2 regions of the Streptomyces sp. NPDC002779 genome follow, and region 1 is predicted to be linked to the other one. Evidence: predicted binding sites of a transcription regulator. Region 1 holds the regulator's gene; the other holds the start of a gene.

What was found. Region 1 encodes HrcA, which represses chaperone genes, less so after heat shock. Its sites were predicted from a motif close to TTNGCACTCNGNNNNNCNGAGTGCNAA; they were not measured.
Region 2: groL (chaperonin GroEL) is a predicted target of HrcA. The motif match lies at 4,251-4,277, and genes of this name have one in related genera.

The regions. Positions count from the first base shown of each region.
Region 1 covers NZ_JBIAQC010000002.1:532,789-540,163, reverse strand. Annotated here, with positions in the region: gene ACFYW5_RS08035 (nitronate monooxygenase) at 1-143, opposite strand, end outside; gene dnaJ (molecular chaperone DnaJ) at 222-1,358, opposite strand; gene hrcA (heat-inducible transcriptional repressor HrcA) at 1,359-2,375, opposite strand; gene ACFYW5_RS08020 (MBL fold metallo-hydrolase) at 2,538-3,263, shown strand; gene ACFYW5_RS08015 (DUF3097 domain-containing protein) at 3,298-4,113, shown strand; gene hemW (radical SAM family heme chaperone HemW) at 4,149-5,381, opposite strand; gene ACFYW5_RS08005 (SpoIIE family protein phosphatase) at 5,410-7,287, opposite strand.
Region 2 covers NZ_JBIAQC010000006.1:128,393-135,767, forward strand. Annotated here, with positions in the region: gene ACFYW5_RS18675 (trehalose-6-phosphate synthase) at 1-592, opposite strand, end outside; gene ACFYW5_RS18680 (glucosyl-3-phosphoglycerate synthase) at 655-1,599, opposite strand; SAM riboswitch class I at 1,750-1,888, shown strand; gene thrC (threonine synthase) at 1,907-3,193, shown strand; gene ACFYW5_RS18690 (MoaD/ThiS family protein) at 3,190-3,465, shown strand; gene ACFYW5_RS18695 (cold-shock protein) at 3,896-4,099, shown strand; gene groL (chaperonin GroEL) at 4,440-6,062, shown strand; gene ACFYW5_RS18705 (NADH:flavin oxidoreductase) at 6,263-7,375, shown strand, end outside.

The DNA of each region.
Region 1 (7,375 bases):
TCGGCGGTCTTGTACCCGGCGGCGAGGAACCCCAGCCCGCCGGCCTCGGCCACGGCAGCGGCGAGGGCCGGCACGGAGACGCCGCCCGCCATGGGGGCCTGCACGATCGGAAGGGGAAAAAGATCGGTCAGTGCGGAGGACATGACGGCATGTTGTCACGTCCTCCGAACAACTCCGAATCCACCCGTCCGGACGGCACGGACCGGAGGCGGCACCAGACGTCAGCGGCCGTTGAACGCATCCTTCAACCGCGAGAACAGCCCTTGCTGCCCCGGCTGGAACTGGCCCTGGGGCCGTTCCTCGCCGCGCAGTTTGGCCAGTTCGCGGAGCAGGCGTTCCTGTTCCGGGTCGAGCTTGTTCGGGGTCTGGACCTCGACGTGGACGATCAGGTCGCCCCGGCCGCCGCCGCGCAGATGCGTGACGCCCCGGTCGTGCAGCGGGATCGACTGGCCGGACTGGGTGCCCGGGCGGATGTCGACCTCCTCCAGGCCGTCGAGGGTCTCCAGCGGCACCTTGGTGCCGAGGGACGCCGCCGTCATCGGGATCGTCACCGTGCAGTGCAGATCGTCGCCGCGGCGCTGGAACTGCGCATGCGGCAGCTCGTGGATCTCGACGTAGAGGTCACCGGCCGGTCCGCCGCCCGGGCCCACCTCGCCCTCACCAGCGAGCTGGATCCGCGTGCCGTTGTCGACACCGGCCGGGATCTTGACCGTGAGCGTACGGCGGGACCGCACCCGGCCGTCACCGGCGCACTCCGGGCACGGCGTCGGCACCACGGTGCCGAAGCCCTGGCACTGCGGACACGGCCGCGAGGTCATGACCTGGCCCAGGAAGGACCGCGTCACCTGCGACACCTCACCGCGCCCGCGGCACATGTCGCACGTCTGCGCGGAGGTCCCCGGCGCGGCGCCCTCGCCGCTACAGGTGTTGCAGACGACCGCCGTGTCGACCTGGATGTCCTTCGTCGTGCCGAAGGCGGCCTCGTCGAGCTCGATCTCCAGCCGGATCATGGCGTCCTGGCCCCGGCGGGTGCGCGAGCGCGGCCCGCGCTGCGACGCCGTACCGAAGAACGCGTCCATGATGTCCGAGAAGTTCCCGAAGCCGCCCGCGCCGAAGCCGCCGGCGCCCGCGCCGCCCGCCTGGGACAGCGGGTCGCCGCCGAGGTCGTAGACCTGCTTCTTCTGCGGGTCCGAGAGCACCTCGTAGGCGGCGTTGATCTCCTTGAACCGCTCCTGGGTCTTCGGATCGGGGTTGACGTCCGGGTGCAGCTCGCGGGCGAGCCGCCGGAAGGCCTTCTTGATCTCTTCCTGCGACGCGTCGCGGCGCACGCCGAGAACGGCGTAGTAGTCCGTGGCCACTTACGACTCCGCCAGGATCTGTCCGACGTACCGTGCCACTGCGCGTACCGCTCCCATCGTTCCCGGGTAATCCATGCGGGTCGGTCCGACCACGCCGAGCTTGGCGACTGCCTCGCCGCCCGAACCGTAGCCGACCGAGACCACGGACGTGGAGTTGAGTCCCTCGTAGGCGTTCTCGTGACCGATGCGTACGGTCATGCCCGAATCCCCGGCCTCGCCAAGGAGCTTGAGGAGCACGACCTGCTCCTCCAGTGCCTCCAGGACGGGCCGGATGGTGAGGGGGAAGTCATGTCCGAAGCGGGTGAGATTGGCGGTGCCGCCGATCATCAGCCGCTCCTCGTTCTCCTCGACCAGCGTCTCCAGCAGCGCGGAGAGGACGGCCGAGACCGTGCCGCGGTCCTCCATGTCGAAGCCCTCGGGGAGGTCCTCGACGAGGGTCGGCACATCGGTGAAGCGCCGGCCCGCGATCCGGCTGTTCAGCCGGGCCCGCAGATCGGCCAGGGACGCCTCGCCGAACGGCGCGGGGCAGTCGACCATCCGCTGCTCGACCCGCCCGGTGTCCGTGATCAGCACGAGCATCACGCGCGCGGGGGCGAGCGAGAGCAGCTCGACATGGCGCACGGTGGACCGGGTGAGCGACGGATACTGCACGACGGCGACCTGCCGGGTGAGCTGCGCGAGCAGCCGTACCGTCCTGGCCACCACGTCGTCGAGGTCGACGGCGCCCTCCAGGAAGTTCTGGATGGCCCGCCGCTCGGGCGCGGTCATCGGCTTGACGCCGGCCAGCTTGTCGACGAAGAGCCGGTAGCCCTTGTCGGTCGGGATGCGCCCGGCGCTGGTGTGCGGCTGGGCGATGTAGCCCTCGTCCTCCAGCGCCGCCATGTCATTGCGGACGGTCGCCGGGGAGACGCCGAGGTTGTGCCGCTCGGTCAGGGCCTTCGACCCCACCGGCTCCTCGGTGCCCACATAGTCCTGGACGATGGCGCGCAGCACCTGCAGCCTGCGTTCACTCAGCATCCGCGCACACCTCCAGAAGTCGCACCCCCCAGTCCCCCGGGGCCCCTCGCCTGGCACTCGGTCCGCCCGAGTGCCAGCGTTCCCGGCCCAGTGTACGGCGGTGGGGTACTCCCCGGGCAAGGTCGGTCCTGCTGTGACGGGTCGTACAGCTAGCGTCGCGGTATGACGGTGACTTGGGAAGAGCTGGGATGGGAGCGGGTCGCGGCCGGGGTGGGCCGGTGCCGGCTGCCCGGCTGGGACTGCACGGCGGGCCTGGTCGTCGGAGAGGGTAAGGCGCTGGTGGTCGACGCCGGGTCGAGCCTGGCCGAGGGGGCCCGGCTGCGGATGCGGGCGGAGGCGCTCGCCGGTCACCGTGTGACGCATCTCGCGCTGACGCATCCCCACTTCGACCATGTGCTCGGCGCCGCGGCCTTCGCGGGGGCGGAGGTCTACGGCGCGGTGGGCATCGACTCGGTGTACGGGCCGCACGGCCGGGCGGCGCTGCGCGCGGACGCGGTGCGCCACGGGCTGGACGCGCGCGCGGCCGACGAGGCGGTGGACGTCCTCACGCCGCCCCGGCATCACGTCTCCGGCGAGTGGACCCTCGACCTCGGCCCCGGCCGCCGGGTCCTGCTGGCGAACGTGGGCCCCGGCCACACGGCCCACGACCTGGTGGTCCTGGTCCCCGGCTCCCCGGAGGTCGTCTTCTGCGGCGACCTGGTGGAGGAGTCGGGCGACCCCCAGGCGGGCCCGGACGCCGTGCCGTCGCGGTGGCCGGCGGCGCTGGACCGGCTGCTGGCGCTGGGCGGCGAGGACGCGCTGTACGTGCCCGGTCACGGGGCGGTGGTGGACGCGGCGTTCGTACGGGCGCAGCGGGACGCGCTGGCGGCCCGTTTCGGCGTGTCGTAGGACCTGGTCCGGCGCTTCTCCTATCGTCATCCGAATGCGCCAGTACTCTCCGGACCTGACCCCGCCGTGGAAGAAGCCCAAGCCGGTCCCCGAGGTCGAGGCGGAGCCCGGCCTGGTGGTCGAGGAGCCCGGCACCGGCTTCTGCGGAGCGGTGATCCGCTGCGAGGCGGGCACGGTGACCCTGGAGGACCGCTTCGGCAAGCACCGGGTGTTTCCGCTGGAGCCGCGCGGCTTCCTGCTGGAGGGCAGGGTGGTGACGCTGGTACGCCCGTCCTCGGGCTCCGCGGTACGCCCCACCCGCACCGCCTCCGGCTCGGTCGCCGTGCCCGGGGCACGCGCGCGGGTCGCCCGCGCCGGGCGGATCTACGTCGAGGGCCGCCACGACGCGGAACTGGTGGAGAAGGTCTGGGGCGACGACCTGCGCATCGAGGGCGTGGTGGTGGAGTACCTGGGCGGCGTCGACGACCTGCCGGGGATCGTGGCGGAGTTCGCGCCGGGGCCGGACGCGCGGCTGGGGGTGCTGGTGGACCACCTGGTGCCCGGCACCAAGGAGTGGCGCATCGCACAGCAGGTGACCAGCGATCACGCGCTGGTCGTGGGCCACCCCTACATCGACATCTGGGAGGCGGTGAAGCCGTCGTCCCTGGGCATCCCGGGCTGGCCGCGGGTGCCGCACGGGCAGGACTGGAAGACGGGCGTGTGCCGGGCGCTCGGGTGGCCGTCGGAGAACACGGGCGCGGTGTGGCAGGCGATTCTGGCGCGGGTGACCTCGTACAAGGACCTGGAGCCGGAGCTGCTGGGGAGGGTCGAGGAACTGATCGACTTCGTCACGGACAGCGGCGGGGCCTGACGCCCCGAGGGCGCCGGGACCCGCCTTCGGGGCGATCAGTCCACCAGGTCCCGGACCACCGCGTCCGCCAGCAGCCGTCCCCGGAGCGTCAGTACCGCGCGTCCCTCCTCGTAGGGGCCCTCCTGGAGCAGCCCCTCGGCCCGTGCCCGCCGGGCGGCGGCGAGGCCCGCCTCGTGCAGCAGGGACAGCGGGACGCCCTCACGCAGGCGCAGCTCCAGCAGGATCCGCTCGACGCGGCGGTCCTCCGCCGGGAGCAGTTCCCGCCCGGCGCCCGGGGACCGGCCCGCCGCCAGGGCCGCCGCGTAGGCCCCCGGATGCTTCACGTTCCACCAGCGCACCCCGCCCACGTGCGAGTGCGCACCGGGACCGGCTCCCCACCAGTCGGCGCCGCGCCAGTACAGCTCGTTGTGCCGGCACCGGCCCGCCTCCGAGGCCGCCCAGTTCGAGACCTCGTACCAGTTGAAGCCCGCCGACGACAGCACCGATTCCGCCATCAGGTAACGGTCGGCGTGGACGTCGTCGTCGGTCATCGGGACCTCGCCCCGCCGGATCCGGCGGGCGAGCTGCGTGCCCTCCTCGACGATCAGCGCGTACGCCGAGATGTGGTCGGGGCCGGCGCCGATCGCCGCGTCCAGGGAGGCCCGCCAGTCGTCGTCCGTCTCGCCGGGCGTGCCGTAGATCAGGTCCAGGTTCACCTGCTCGAAGCCCGCCGCGTGGGCCTCCGCCACGCATGCCTCCGGCCGCCCCGGCGTGTGGGTGCGGTCCAGCACCTGCAGCACATGCCGCTTCGCGCTCTGCATGCCGAAGGAGATCCGGTTGAATCCGCCCTCCCGCAGCGCCGACAGGTAGGCCGGGTCCACCGACTCCGGGTTCGCCTCCGTCGTGATCTCGGCGTCCGGCGCGAGGCCGAACTCGTCGCGGATCGCGTGCAGCATCCGGACCAGATCGTCCGCCGCCAGCAGGGTCGGCGTACCGCCGCCCACGAAGACCGTCCGGACCTCGCGGGGGTCGTCGCCGAGGACCTTGCGGGCGAGCCGGATCTCGTCGGTCAGGGTGTCCGCGTAGTTGTCGCGGGACGCCAGCACGCCCCCCGTCCCGCGCAGCTCGGTCGCGGTGTAGGTGTTGAAGTCGCAGTACCCGCAGCGGGTCGCGCAGTAGGGGACGTGCAGATAGAACCCGAGCGGGCGGTCGGCGGCGCCGGCGAGCGCGGCGGCGGGCAGCGCGCCGTCGTCGGGGACCGGCTCGCCGTCGGGGAGTGCGGAAGGCATGCGTTCCATTGTCCAGCACCCCGCGCCCTTACTCGGCCTGGAGCACCAGCAGCGCCAGATCGTCCTCCGGCGGCCGTCCCCCGAAGTCGTGCACGAGCCGCCGGATCCGCTCGGCGATCGACTGCGCGCTGAGCCCGGCGCACCCGGCGAGCGCGGCGGCGAGCCCGTCCCCGTCGTCGAACTGGCGCGATCCGCTGCGCCGCTCCGTCACGCCGTCCGTCACGCACAGCAGGCTGTCCCCGGGCCCCAGCGCGAAGGTCTCACTGGTGTACGTGGCGTCCTCGATGACCCCGAGCAGGGTCTGCGGCTGCGCGACGGTGCGGACGCCCCCGTCGGGCCCGAGCAGTAGCGGTAGCGGATGACCGGCGGAGGCAAGGGTGCAGCGCACGCCCCCGTCGAAGGGGACCAGCTCGCCATAGAGCAAGGACAGGAAGCGGGTCTGCGGGCCGTCGCCCGGTGCCGCCGGGCCGACCAGGGCGCGGGCCCGGGCGTCGGCGGCCTCGGTGGCGTCGTCGAGGAGGAGCTGGTTGAGGCGGTCCAGCACGTCCGGCACCCGGTACCCCTCGCGGGCCAGCAGCCGCAGCCAGGGGCGGGCCAGGCCGATCACCACCGCCGCCTCCGGGCCCTTGCCCTGGACGTCGCCCACGGCGAAGCACCAGCGGCCGGCGCCGGCCGGGAAGACGTCGTAGAAGTCGCCGCTCGGGCCGCCCTTGTCGCAGGGCTCGTAGACGAGGGCGCTGCGCACGCCCGGGATCTCGGCGACCGCGCCGGGCAGCAGCCCGCGCTGGAGGACCGCGCTGATGGTGGCCTGGCGGGCGTACTGCCGGGCCGCCCCGATGGCCAGCGCCACCCGCCGTCCGAGGTCCTCCACCAGCCCGGTGACCTCGTCGGGGAACCCCTCGGGTCCGGACTGCCCGATGACGAGCGTGCCCAGCGGCCGGCCGCCCGCGACCAGGCGGTACGCCAGTGCCGTGCCGGCCGGCTCGTGCTCCCCCAGCGCCTGGCCGGGCCACGGGTGCGGCACGGGCCCGGAGCCCGGGTCGTCCGGCGGGTGCGGCGGCTCCTTCTCCAGCGCCCGGCGCAGTTCCTCGATGCGGTTCTCGCTGCCGTGCCAGACCCGGGCGAGGCGGGGCCCGGCGCCCGGGGTGCCGTGCGGGGACCGGCCGCGCCCGGTGAACTCGTCCTCCAGCCACACCGCGCACCAGTCGGCGAGCCGGGGCACCAGCAGTTGCCCGGTGAGGGCGGCGACCAGATCCTCGTCGAGCTGTCCGGCGAGCAGGTCCGAGGCCTCGGCGAGGAAGGTCAGGGCACCCCGGTGGAGCCAGTCCCGGTCCCGCTCGGGCCGTCCCGGACCGGGGCCCCGTACCGGGAAGGGGGGCGGGCCGGGGGGCACCGCGTGCTCGTCGGGCTCCTCCTCGGCGGGCAGCCGGGCCCACACCGTCTTCACGCCGGTGCGGTACGTCACGCCCCAGCACTCGGACAGGCGGGCCACCAGGGACAGTCCGCGCCCGTACTCCGCCGAGCCGTGCGCCGGTTCGGACGCGCCGTCGCGCGGGGCGCGCGCGGGGTGGTGGTCGGAGACCTCGACGACGACCGTGCCGGTCTCCTCCTCCGTCCGGCAGACCAGCTCGATCTCGGTGCCCGCGTGGACGACGGCGTTGGTGACGAGTTCACTGACCACCAGGACGGCGTCGTCGGCGATGCGGCGGGTGTGCGCCTGGGTGCCGGGCAGCCCGAGTTCGGCCCACTCGGCGAGCGCGGCCCGCACGAGGGCGCGGGCGGAGCCGGGCGCGAGGGGGCTTCCCGGGAGGGTGGCGCAGGCCCACGCACCCGGGCGCGCGGTCTCGCGCGCGGGCGCGCCGGAGGCACGGGAAGCGGTCTCCCGTTGCGCCGGAATGGCCCCCATGGACAGCTCCCCGAGCGGTTCGGACGAATTCGCCTCAGTCGACGCCGACAGAGTGACAGACTGACCACGCCCATAAGCACCGAGTTAC
Region 2 (7,375 bases), on a different contig from region 1:
GCATGCCCTCCAGCACCTCGCGCGCCACCCGGTCGGGCAGCATGCGGAAGTAGTCCACCGGGGCCCACGGGGTGTGCGAGAAGTGGCTGATGCGCAGGTCGGGGCGGAGCTTGCGCAGCAGCCCCGGCACCAGCGTCAGGTGGTAGTCCTGCACCAGGACCGCCGCACCCTCGGCCGCCTCGTCGGCCAGCGCCTCGGCGAAGGCCCGGTTGAAGCGGACGTAGTTCTCCCACTGCCGCCAGAACGCGGAGTCGAAGGTGGGCTCCAGCGGGGTCTGGTAGAGCATGTGGTGGACGAACCAGAGCACGGAGTTGGCGACGCCGTTGTACGCGTCCGCGTGCACCTCGGCCGGTACGGCGAGCATCCGCACGCCGTCCTCGCCCACCCCGCGCCGCACCGCCTCGCGGTCGCCGTCGGACAGCGCGGAGCACACCCACAGGGCACCGGCGTCCGGGCCGATGGCCGAGAGGCCCGACACCAGTCCGCCGCCCCCGCGCTTGGTGCGCAACGAGCCGTCTTCCTGCACTTCATAGGAGACCGGGCCGCGGTTCGACGCGACCAGCACCTGAGCGGCGCCGTACATGGAAGCCATGTGCTCCAACCTAGCCCGTGCCGTAAACGCTCAAACGTGCGATGCGCCGCGTGCGGCGTGGGTTACGCCACCTTGCGGGACGCGTACTCCGCTATCTCCGCCATCGGCGGCCGCTCCTCGGTGTCCACCGAGTACGTCCGCGGCTCGAAACCGTCCTCGCCGCGCTCGAACTGGGTGAGCGCGGGGCGGATGAGGTGTCCGCGGGCCAGCCGGAGCTGGGCCGTGCGGTAGATCGCGGCGGACATCCGGCCGAGCGCCCGGCCGTCCTGGTGCCGGTGCTTGCGCACCCCGACGTCGACCTGGGCCAGCGCGTCGAGGCCGGCCAGGTGCAGCGCGTCGACCAGCATGCCGAGCTCCACGCCGTAGCCGACGGGGAAGGGGAGCTGTTCCAGCAGGGAGCGGCGGGCCGCGTACTCCCCGCCGAGCGGCTGCACGAAGCCGGCGAGCTGCGGCCAGTGCATGTTCAGCAGCGGGCGGGCCATCAGCTCGGTGACCCGGCCGCCCTGGCCCGCCGCCTGCCCGAGCGGGCGGTCGTACATCGCCTTGACGAGGTCCACCCCGGGGTCGGTGAGCAGCGGGCCGACGATGCCGGAGACGAAGTCCGAGGAGAACTCCTTCAGGTCCGCGTCGATGAAGCAGACGATGTCGCCGCGGGTGACCAGCAGCGAGCGCCAGAGCACCTCGCCCTTGCCGGGCACGGCGGGCAGCCGCGGCAGGATCGCGTCCCGGTGCACGACCGTCGCCCCGGCCGCCGCGGCGACCTCGGCGGTGCGGTCGGTGGACCCGGAGTCGACGACGACGATCTCGTCGACCAGCGGGACCTGGTGCATCAGGTCGTGCCGGATGACGGCGACGATGTCACCGACCGTCTCCTCCTCGTCGAGCGCGGGCAGCACGACGGAGACGGACTGGCCCGAGCTGCGCTTCGCGGCCATGATCTGGTGGAGCGGGCGATCGGTCACCGACCAGGAGCGGGTGCTCAGCCAGCGCTCGACTTCTTCCAGCACGTAGGCGGCTCCTTCGCTTGTGATCCGCTGTTTGTGATCCATCTCGCCGTTCGGACGACTATCTCAACTGTCCCGGTCGTCGGTTACAGTCTTGAACAACGCGGGTGACCATCGCATGTCCTGGCCGGCCCGGCGTTCACAACTTCATACCGCTCATCCAGAGGGGCAGAGGGATACGGCCCGATGAAGCCCCGGCAACCCTCCAGCCGGTCTCGTTCACGCGAGGCTCCCGGCTAGGGAAGGTGCCAAATCCGTCTCACGGCGAGATGCGTCGTGAGGAAGATGAGGAGAAAGGGCCTCGCCTCACATGGCTGTGCAGACTGTCGCAAGCACCGGGAACACCACTGTCGATCTCGGTCCCGCCGCCGCCCTGAGCTGCCGGGAGTGCGGACACCGCGTCCCGCTCGGCCCGGTCTTCGCGTGCGAGGAGTGTTTCGGCCCGCTGGAGATCGCCTACGACTTCTCGGCGTACGACACCGAGGAACTCCGCAAGCGCATCGAAGCGGGACCCGCGAACATCTGGCGTTACGCGCCCCTGCTGCCCGTCCCCTCGGACGTGGCCGGCAAGCCCAACCTCAACCCCGGCTGGACCGCGCTCGTCAAGGCCGACAACCTGGCCCGCGAGCTCGGCGTGACCGGCGGCCTGTATGTGAAGGACGACTCCGGCAACCCGACGCACTCCTTCAAGGACCGGGTCGTCGCCCAGGCCCTGGAGGCCGCCCGGGCCTTCGGCTTCACCACGCTCTCCTGCTCGTCGACGGGCAACCTGGCCGGTGCCGTCGGCGCCGCCGCGGCCCGCGCCGGCCTCCGTTCCTGCGTGTTCATCCCGCACGACCTGGAGCAGGGCAAGGTCGTGATGGCCGCGGTGTACGGCGGCGAGCTGGTCGGCATCGAGGGCAACTACGACGACGTGAACCGCTTCTGCTCCGAGCTGATCGGCGACCCGGCCGGCGAGGGCTGGGGCTTCGTCAACGTCAACCTGCGGCCGTACTACGCGGAGGGTTCCAAGACCCTGGCGTACGAGATCTGCGAGCAGCTCGGCTGGCGGCTCCCGGACCAGATCGTCGTGCCGATCGCGTCCGGCTCGCAGCTGACGAAGATCGACAAGGGGCTGCAGGAGCTGATCAAGCTCGGGCTCGTCGAGGACAGGCCGTACAAGATCTTCGGCGCGCAGGCCGAGGGGTGCTCGCCGGTGTCGGTGGCCTACAAGGCGGGCCACGACGTGGTCCGGCCGCAGAAGCCGAACACCATCGCCAAGTCGCTGGCCATCGGCAACCCGGCCGACGGGCCCTACGTCCTGGACATCGCCCGGCGCACCGGCGGCGCGGTGGAGGACGTGACGGACGAGCAGGTGGTCGACGCGATCAAGCTGCTGGCCCGGACCGAGGGGATCTTCGCGGAGACGGCGGGTGGCGTGACGGTGGGCGTGACGCGCAAGCTGATCGAGAACGGCCTGCTCGACCCCACCAAGACGACGGTCGTCCTCAACACCGGCGACGGCCTCAAGACCCTCGACGCGGTGGCCGGCACCGGCCTCACCGCGACGATCCGCCCGAACCTCGACTCCTTCCGAGAGGCTGGCCTCGACTCATGAGCGTCAAAGTCCGCATCCCCACCATCCTGCGCACCTACACCGGTGGTGCCGCCGAGGTGACGGCCGAGGGTGGCACCCTCGCCGAGGTCATCGCCGACCTGGAGAAGAACCACACCGGAATCGCCGCCCGGGTCCTGGACGACCAGGGCAAGCTGCGCCGGTTCGTGAATGTGTACGTCAATGACGACGACGTCCGCTTCGAGCAGGGCCTGCAGACGGCGATCCCCGACGGCGCCGGAGTTTCCATCATTCCGGCGGTGGCCGGCGGCTGATCGTTACCGTCGGTAAGGCGTATCACTCTGAGTTCATCGAATTGCCCTCTCCGTAAGACAAACGGAGGGGGCAATTCTGCTTGGTTGAGCGCGGTACAGTTGGGGAACCCGCCCCACTTCGCATGCCGGGCGCATATGAGTCCTGAAGCCCTATGCGACGAGAAGTAGCCAAAGTGTGCGCGCCTTTTGCGTCATCTGCTCCTTTTATGGGGCCCGACTTGCCCTGAGTTCGGGCGAATTCTCACTACATTCCGGACTGTGCGCGTCCAGAATTCTCGTCCGATTGACCTGTTGCAGACGGCAGTTGGACAGATACATTCAGCCGCGGTCGACGCGTTCCGGCGCACGCCCCCAAACCGTGGGGGGTGAGGTCTGACCCGGATCCGCGAAGTGCGGATCTGTGCAAGGGCCAGTAATAGGGGAGTTAGGCATGGCTCAGGGCACCGTCAAGTGGTTCAACGCGGAGAAGGGGTACGGCTTCATCGCGGTCGACGGTGGTGCGGATGTTTTCGTCCACTACAGCGCGATCCAGATGGACGGGTACCGCACCCTGGAAGAGGGCCAGCGGGTCGAGTTCGAGATCTCGCAGGGCCAGAAGGGCCCGCAGGCCGACATGGTTCGCGTATCTGCCTGAACGCGCGACCAACGAACCGCAAGCTACGTCTTCCGCTGAAGGGCTCGCACCAAGGGGACCAACCCCCCGGGTGCGAGCCCTTCCGTGTGCCCGGCGGACCGGACGGCAACCGCATGAGAACCGCACGCAGGGGCCCGAAACCCGAGAGCCGCTTGCACTCGCCTACCCCGAGTGCTAATCATTGGCGTTAGCACTCTGAAGGTGAGAGTGACAACGAAGGACCGGGTCGGTGAGGCCCGCAGGCCAGGTGGGGCAAGGAACCACAGGCCGGCGAGCCGTCCGTCGCGGGCGCGGGCGCGGTCCGAAGGAATCACCCCCAGTCCTGGAGGGACCACTTCACATGGCCAAGATCATCGCGTTCGACGAGGAGGCGCGGCGCGGCCTCGAGCGCGGCATGAACCAGCTCGCGGACGCCGTGAAGGTGACGCTCGGCCCCAAGGGCCGCAACGTCGTCCTCGAGAAGAAGTGGGGCGCCCCCACGATCACCAACGACGGTGTCTCCATCGCCAAGGAGATCGAGCTCGAGGACCCGTACGAGAAGATCGGCGCCGAGCTGGTCAAGGAAGTCGCCAAGAAGACGGACGACGTCGCCGGTGACGGTACGACCACGGCGACCGTTCTCGCCCAGGCGCTGGTCCGCGAGGGCCTGCGCAACGTCGCCGCCGGTGCCAACCCGATGGCCCTGAAGCGCGGTATCGAGAAGGCCGTCGAGGCCGTCTCCGCCGCCCTGCTGGAGCAGGCGAAGGACGTCGAGACCAAGGAGCAGATCGCCTCCACGGCCTCCATCTCCGCCGCCGACACCCAGATCGGCGAGCTCATCGCCGAGGCCATGGACAAGGTCGGCAAGGAAGGCGTCATCACCGTCGAGGAGTCCCAGACCTTCGGTCTGGAGCTGGAGCTCACCGAGGGTATGCGCTTCGACAAGGGCTACATCTCGGCGTACTTCGCCACCGACATGGAGCGTATGGAGGCCGTCCTCGACGACCCGTACATCCTGATCGCCAACTCCAAGATCTCCTCGGTCAAGGACCTGCTCCCGCTGCTGGAGAAGGTCATGCAGTCGGGCAAGCCGCTGCTGATCATCGCCGAGGACGTCGAGGGCGAGGCCCTGTCGACCCTGGTCGTCAACAAGATCCGCGGCACCTTCAAGTCCGTCGCCGTCAAGGCCCCGGGCTTCGGCGACCGCCGCAAGGCGATGCTGAACGACATCGCCATCCTCACCGGCGGCGAGGTCATCTCCGAGGAGGTCGGTCTCAAGCTCGAGAACACCTCCCTGGACCTCCTGGGCAAGGCCCGCAAGGTCGTCATCACCAAGGACGAGACCACGATCGTCGACGGTTCCGGCTCCTCGGAGCAGGTCCAGGGCCGGGTCAACCAGATCCGCGCCGAGATCGAGAACAGCGACTCGGACTACGACCGCGAGAAGCTGCAGGAGCGTCTGGCGAAGCTGGCCGGCGGCGTGGCCGTCATCAAGGCCGGTGCCGCCACCGAGGTGGAGCTCAAGGAGCGCAAGCACCGCATCGAGGACGCCGTGCGCAACGCCAAGGCGGCCGTCGAGGAGGGCATCGTCGCCGGTGGTGGCGTGGCCCTGCTGCAGGCCTCCTCGGTCTTCGAGAAGCTCGACCTCTCGGGCGACGAGGCGACCGGCGCCAACGCCGTGAAGCTCGCGCTGGAGGCCCCGCTCAAGCAGATCGCCGTCAACGGCGGTCTCGAGGGCGGCGTCATCGTCGAGAAGGTGCGCAACCTGCCCGTCGGCCACGGCCTGAACGCCGCGACCGGTGAGTACGTCGACATGATCGCCGAGGGCATCATCGACCCGGCGAAGGTGACGCGTTCCGCGCTGCAGAACGCCGCCTCCATCGCGGCGCTGTTCCTCACCACCGAGGCCGTCATCGCCGACAAGCCGGAGAAGGCCGCCGCGGCCGCTCCGGGCGGCATGCCGGGCGGTGACATGGACTTCTGATCGACTCCGGTCGGTCGTCGTTCTGCCGAGGGCGGCACTCCCTGTTCGTCAGGGGGTGCCGCCCTCGGGCGTGTTCGTGGGCTGGGTCATACGGTCGTTTCCCCAGCGGGGGAATGGGGGCGGGGGTCCCGGAGGTTGACGCCGAGGTGTGGTAAATGCACGCGCACATACCCGTCGGTACCCCCTCAAGGAGCCCCCACGTGACCGTCGCCCCCTCCGAGGCCGCCTCGCGCGCCGCCGAGATCCTCTCCCGCCCGACCTCGATCAACGGCCTGACCGTGCCCAACCGCATCGTCATGGCGCCGATGACCCGGATGTTCTCGCCGGGCGGTGTCCCGGGCGAGGACGTGGTGTCGTACTACGCCCGCCGGGCCGCCGCCGGTGTCGGTCTGATCGTCACCGAGGGGACGTACGTCGGCCATGACTCGGCCGGGCAGAGCGACCGGGTGCCGCGCTTCCACGGGGCCGAGCAGCTCGCGGGCTGGGCGAAGGTCGCCGACGCGGTGCACGCGGCGGGCGGCACGATCGTTCCGCAGCTGTGGCACATCGGCATGGTCCGCCGCCAGGGCGAGCCGCCGTTCGCGGACGCCCCCGCGGTCGGCCCCTCGGGTCTGCGCATCGGCGCCGACGAGGTCACCGGCAAGGCCATGACCCAGCAGGACCTCGACGACGTCATCGGCGCGTTCGCCGAGGCCGCCGCCGCGGCGGAGCGGATCGGCTTCGACGGCGTCGAGCTGCACGGCGCGCACGGCTATCTGATCGACCAGTTCCTGTGGGCGGGCACCAACCGCCGCACGGATGCCTACGGCGGTGACCCGGTGTCCCGGACCCGGTTCGCCGCGGAGATCGTGGCCGCCGTCCGCGCCGCCGTCTCGCCCGGCTTCCCCGTCATCTTCCGCTACTCGCAGTGGAAGCAGGACGCCTACGACGCCCGCCTCGCCGGGACCCCGGAGGAGCTGGAGGCCATCCTCGCCCCGCTCGCCGCGGCCGGTGTCGACGCCTTCCACGCCTCCACCCGCCGCTACTGGCTCCCCGAGTTCGAGGGATCGGACCTGAATCTGGCGGGCTGGACCAAGAAGCTGACCGGCAGGCCCGCCATCACCGTCGGCTCGGTCGGCCTGAACGGCGACTTCCTCAAGGCGTTCCAGGGCGAGGGGGCCGAGACGGGCTCCCTCGACAACCTCCTGGACCGCCTGGAGCGCGACGAGTTCGACCTGGTGGCCGTCGGCCGCGCCCTGCTCCAGGACCCGCACTGGGCGCGGAAGGTCCTGGCGGGCCGCGTGTCGGAACTGGCCGCGTACGACCCGGCCGCC